DNA from 2 places in the Pantoea sp. X-Soil-ISGK-259 genome. Region 1 is predicted to be linked to the other one. Evidence: predicted binding sites of a transcription regulator. Region 1 holds the regulator's gene; the other holds the start of a gene.
What was found. Region 1 encodes CRP, which controls carbon source genes, mostly activating them, when cyclic AMP is high. Its sites were predicted from a motif close to ATGTGANNNNNNTCACAT; they were not measured.
Positions count from the first base shown of each region.

Region 2: adhE (bifunctional acetaldehyde-CoA/alcohol dehydrogenase) is a predicted target of CRP. The motif match lies at 1,778-1,795, and genes of this name have one in related genera.

Region 1 is NZ_AP035986.1:3,658,604-3,661,741, forward strand. It holds gene AC6I77_RS17480 (phosphoribulokinase) at 1-280, shown strand, start outside; gene AC6I77_RS17485 (OsmC family protein) at 794-1,198, opposite strand; gene crp (cAMP-activated global transcriptional regulator CRP) at 1,502-2,134, shown strand; gene AC6I77_RS17495 (YccS/YhfK family putative transporter) at 2,192-3,138, shown strand, end outside.
Region 2 is NZ_AP035986.1:2,129,220-2,132,357, reverse strand. It holds gene adhE (bifunctional acetaldehyde-CoA/alcohol dehydrogenase) at 1-1,570, opposite strand, end outside; gene AC6I77_RS09950 (YchE family NAAT transporter) at 2,031-2,678, shown strand.

The DNA.
Region 1 (3,138 bases):
GTTCTCGCGCACCCACATCAACTTTCAGCGCGTCCCGACCGTCGACACCTCAAACCCGTTCGCTGCCCGCGCCATTCCGTCACTGGATGAGAGCTTTGTGGTGATTCATTTCCAGGCGCTGGAAGATATCGACTTCCCCTACCTGCTGGCGATGCTGCAGGGTTCGTTTATCTCGCACATCAATACGCTGGTCGTGCCCGGCGGCAAAATGGGTCTGGCGATGGAGCTGATCATGGGTCCGCTGGTGAAGCGGCTGATGGAAGGTAAGCGGATAGAGTAAGAGGTCAGCAAAAAAAACGCAGAGAGCAGAGGCCTTTCGCAAAGAGGTAAAACTGGCATTTCTGCGGGGAAAGGCTTACTGCTGAGCTGGCTTCAGGGAGCATACACCTTTCGCAAAGACGCAAAACCGCCATCCCTGGCAGGCTCAGCGCGGGCCATCCCTGGCCCGCTATGCTTTGCTACAGGCATATGCTCCCTTCGCTTCACGTCCGGCAGCCACATCCGTTTTCAGAAAGGTCGCCACTGAAAAAACCTGGTGACAAAGAATCTGACAGCAACACCTAAGCTCAACACGCCGGGAACCGGGTCAGAAGAGGAAAGCGTCCCGCGACTGGGACAAAAACGCCGGGAGCGTTTTTGAACAACGCAAAGCGTTGGCCCGGTATGGGCGCACCTCAGGGATGAGGTGCGTAATAGCGCGGGCACAGTCTTAAAGCGGACTCTCTATGCAGGAACGGCCCGACACCAGACCGACTCCGAATTGGCCCGCGACTTTAAAATGCCCTTCAGCCTGTTACAGCTCAATCACTTCATAGCTATGCGTAATCGTCACACCTTTACCCAGCATGATGGCCACCGAACAATATTTTTCAGCAGAAAGATCCACCGCGCGTGAGACCGCTTTATCCTGGAGCGCTTTACCACTCACGATAAAGTGCAGGTTGATGTGCGTAAAGATTCGCGGCGCCTCTTCACGACGTTCTGAGGTCAGTTTTACTTCACAATCAGCCACATCGTTACGGCCTTTTTGCAGAATTGATACCACGTCAATCGCGCTGCATCCGCCGGCCGCCATCAGCACCATCTCCATTGGGCTGGGCGCTTTATCGCCCGAATTTCCATCCATCAGTATCTGATGGCCGGATGAGGATTCTCCGAGGAATGTCAGTCCTTCTACCCACTTCACTCTTGCCTGCATGATTTTTGCTCCGGAATACGCTGTTTTGTCGCCAGAGTACGCTTTCGCCTGGTAAACAGCAATCCAGAGAAATCCGCCTGTAGCTGAAGCGAGACAACACAAGACAGTCGGCAAAAGCTGTGCTACAAACAGTGCTGAAAATATTTTTCGTCACCCGATGGCGAAGCCGGGAAGAATGATGCGCACTGCGCCTGATGCGGCCCGAATAATTTCCTGAAAGGGAAACGCTTGAAGCTTTCACCGCCTGACAGGGAAAACTGCCCCCTGTATTTTGGGCACGATTACAACAGAGGATAATAGCGAATGGTTCTCGGCAAACCGCAAACAGACCCTACACTCGAATGGTTCCTGTCCCATTGCCATATTCACAAGTATCCATCCAAAAGTACGCTGATTCACCAAGGTGAAAAAGCAGAAACGCTTTACTACATCGTGAAAGGTTCCGTCGCGGTTCTGATTAAAGATGAAGAAGGCAAAGAGATGATTCTTTCCTACCTGAATCAGGGCGATTTCATTGGTGAGCTTGGCCTGTTCGAAGAAGGCCAGGAGCGCAGCGCCTGGGTACGTGCGAAAAGCGCGTGCGAAGTGGCGGAGATTTCTTACAAGAAATTCCGTCAGCTGATTCAGGTTAATCCCGACATCCTGATGCGACTCTCCTCGCAGATGGCGCGTCGCCTGCAGGTCACGTCTGAAAAAGTGGGTAACCTCGCTTTCCTCGACGTCACCGGACGCATTGCACAGACCCTGCTCAACCTGGCGAAGCAGCCAGATGCCATGACGCATCCCGACGGCATGCAAATTAAAATCACTCGTCAGGAAATTGGCCAGATTGTGGGTTGTTCACGCGAAACCGTGGGCCGTATTTTGAAGATGCTGGAAGATCAGAACCTGATCTCCGCACACGGCAAAACCATCGTCGTTTACGGCACCCGCTAATTCCTGTCACCCACGGCGTGATGGCAACATCACGCCGTTATTGTTTGTGTTGGGCCGATGTGGCGTCGAATTATTTACCATCCTGAAGTCAACTACGCCTTGCGGCAAACGCTGGTGCTTTGTCTGCCCGTCGCGCTGGGCTGGCTGGCTGGCGACCTGCAAAAAGGTCTGCTGTTCTCGTTAGTGCCTGCCTGCTGCAATATTGCCGGTCTGGATACCCCGCATAAACGCTTTTTCAAACGCCTGATTGTGGGTGGCAGCCTGTTTGCCCTCGGCAGCTTCCTGATTCAGTGGCTCACACTGCATGCCATTCCGCTACCGCTCATCCTGTTCGCCATGCCCCTGCTGCTCGGCGTGACGGGTGAGATCAGCCCGCTGCATGGTCGTCTGCTGCCCGGCACGCTTATCGCCGCCATTTTTACCCTGAGCCTCATTGGCCGCATGCCCATCTATGTTACCCCGCTGCTCTACATCGGCGGCACGCTCTGGTATGGGCTGTTTAACTGGTTCTGGTTCTGGCTGTGGAAAGAGCAGCCGATGCGCGAAAGCCTCAGCCTGATCTACCGCGAGCTGGCTAACTACTGCGACGCCAAATACACCCTGCTGACGCAGCTGACCGACCCGGAAAAGGCACTGCCGCCGCTGCTGGCGCGTCAGCAGAAAGTGGTCGATCTGATTAACACCTGCTATCAGCAGATGCACATGCTGTCGGCAAGCCGCGATCACAGCCATAAGCGGCTGACGCGCGCCTTTCAGGTGGCGCTGGATCTGCAGGAACACATCTCGGTTAGTCTGCATCGGCCGGAAGAGGTGCAGAAGCTGGTCGAACAGAGCCATGCCGAAGCGGTGATCCGCTGGAATGCCAAAACCATTTCGGCCCGGCTACGGGTGCTGGCGGATAACATCCTTTATCACCAGCTACCCGATCGCTTTGCGATGGACAAACAGCTTGGCGCGCTGGAGAAGATCGCCCATCAGCATCCCGACAATCCGGTGGGTAACTT
Region 2 (3,138 bases), 1.5 Mb from region 1:
TGCTCAGCGTCGGGTCAGCTTCAACTTCGAAGAAGACTTCGGTTTCGATGCCGTGTGATTTCAGCACGCGGGTGACCTGGTCGGCATAGCCGTTGTTGAACAGGAAACGGTCAGTGACAATAAAGGCACGTTTCGCGCCATCCGTTGCCACTTCTTCCAGCGCAATAGGCAGTGAACCCCGACGGAAGTAGATGGATTTAGGAAGTTTATGCCACAACATATTCTCAGCTCGCTTGGCGACAGTTTTGGTATTAATCAGGTGTTTTGGACCGACGTTTTCTGAAATAGAGTTACCGCCCCATGAACCACAACCCAGCGTCAGAGAGGGGGCCAGTTTAAAGTTGTAGAGGTCACCGATACCGCCCTGTGAAGCCGGCGTGTTGATCAGAATACGCGCAGTTTTCATTTTGTCGCCGAAGTAGTGCACGCGCTCAGTCTGGTTGTCCTGGTCGGTATAAAGGCAGGAGGTGTGACCGATACCGCCCATCGCGACCAGTTTCTCCGCTTTATTAACCGCATCCTGGAAATCTTTCGCCCGATACATCGCCAGCGTTGGGGAGAGTTTTTCATGGGCAAAAGGTTCAGATTCATCCACGAGTTTCACTTCACCAATCAAAATTTTCGTGTCTGCTGGTACGGTTAGCCCGGCCATCTCCGCAATTTTAAATGCCGGTTGACCCACGATGGCCGCATTGAGGCCGCCGTTTTTAAGGATGATATTCTGAACTGCACTCAGATCGGCGCCCTGCAGCATGTAACCACCATGGCTGGCAAAACGTTCACGCACTGCGTCATAGACCGAATCAACCACGATTACCGATTGTTCTGAGGCGCAGATCACGCCGTTATCAAACGTTTTAGACATCAGAATTGACGCAACGGCACGTTTCACATCGGCGGTTTCATCAATCACCACCGGCGTATTACCGGCACCCACACCAATTGCCGGTTTGCCGGAGCTGTAAGCCGCTTTCACCATTCCCGGTCCACCAGTGGCGAGAATCAGGTTGATATCGGGGTGATGCATCAGCTGGTTTGACAGCTCAACAGACGGGGCGTCGATCCAGCCGATAATGTCTTTAGGCGCACCGGCGGCAATCGCGGCCTGCAGGACGATATCTGCCGCTTTATTCGTTGCGTCTCTGGCACGTGGATGTGGCGAGAAAATGATACCGTTGCGGGTTTTGAGGCTGATTAGCGCTTTGAAGATGGCGGTTGAGGTTGGATTGGTGGTCGGGACGATACCGCAAATCAGGCCAATCGGCTCGGCGATGGTGATGGTGCCGAAAGTATCGTCGGTGGCTAACACACCGCAGGTCTTTTCATCTTTATAGGCGTTGTAGATATATTCTGAAGCAAAATGGTTTTTAATGACTTTGTCTTCGACGATGCCCATACCGGATTCGGCAACAGCCATCTTAGCAAGGGGGATGCGGGCATCTGCGGCAGCGAGGGCGGCGGCACGAAATATGGCGTCGACCTGTTCCTGAGAAAAATTGGCATATTCACGCTGGGCTTTTTTTACACGTTCAACCAGTGCATTGAGTTCAGCGACATTGGTTACGGCCATGGTGTTCTCCTGAAGGAAGTTAAACTTTTTTAGTAAACAATCCTGCGCCCTGAGTATAGCTATGCTCAAAAAATGCGCTATATCAGGATGTAATGACAGGATTTTCAACTGCTTACTGAATAAGTCTTGCGTTGTCTGTGAAGACGTTTTCATTGATGCCGCTAATACTTCCGTTGTGAAAATATTACCTGGTTTGGGGTAGGTCAATTTTGATGCAGATCAATTTAACCGCAGGCTGACACCTTTCAGCACGGCGCTGATCCTTTATCAGCTCAAATGGACTTTCACATGCTGGCAGTCAGCCTGGTAGCGTCTAAATCCAGTCACTTTTTAATCTCTGGTGTAAAGCGCTAAAGGAGCGTTCATTCATCTATATAAATAGCTGGCTCAGCATCTGGTGTACGGGTCTGTTTTCACATACATTAGGCGCGTTTCCCCCCTGTGGTACGGAGTTAAAGTCGTGAACCCTGCGCTGTTAGATTTATCAGGCTATATAAAATTTTTTGTCGGGCTCTTTGCGCTGGTCAATCCAGTGGGCATTATTCCGGTGTTCATCAGCATGACCCGATATCAGGGCGTGGCTGAGCGTAATAAAACTAACCTTACCGCTAATCTTGCGGTGGCCATCATTCTCTGGACGTCACTTTTTCTGGGCGATGCGATTCTGCATGTGTTCGGTATTTCGATTGACTCTTTCCGCATTGCGGGTGGGATTCTGGTCGTCACCATTGCGATGTCGATGATCAGCGGCAAGCTGGGTGAGGATAAGCAGAACAAGCAGGAAAAGTCAGAAACGGCGATCCGTGAAAGCGTGGGCGTTGTGCCTCTGGCGCTGCCACTGATGGCGGGGCCAGGTGCTATCAGCTCGACAATCGTCTGGAGTACCCGTTATCACAGCTGGCTGAACCTGATGGGGTTTACCCTGGCAATCGCTATCTTTGCCTTCTGTTGCTGGTTACTGTTCAGGGCTGCACCATTAATGGTGCGTATTCTCGGCCAGACCGGCATCAACGTCATTACCCGTATCATGGGTTTGTTACTGATGGCACTGGGCATTGAATTTGTTGTAACCGGTATGAAGTCTATTTTTCCCGGTCTGCTGAATTAAACCCTCACTTATTTCAGGCAATGAAATGAAGTAATGATCCGTAATGGTGCGAAATGGCCTTTCATTGCACTATTACGATGCAATTATTCGCGATACTTAAAATAGAGGCACGATTATAAATTTCATTACTGCGTGTTTGCTCACAGACTTTTTCGTGGGAAATAATGTCACTATTTTCACACGATATTCTCCTCTGCACTTTTAACTCTGCCTCATAATCCGCCACAATATTACGGTAAGCCTGAATTTCATCATGCTGAAGCCGGATTTATCAGTATGAATGCCAAAACAGGCACAATTTGTCACCTGATCCTGCTTCGCAAAGAGCTTTCCGGCTAAAACGCCTATTTTTCATATTGATATGAAATTTTCAGAACGAAAATTAACACTTCCGCTTCGTGACATCTCATGATAAAAGAGAATTAGTTAACATTTTCGTTATTTTGCTTTGGCGCCCCTT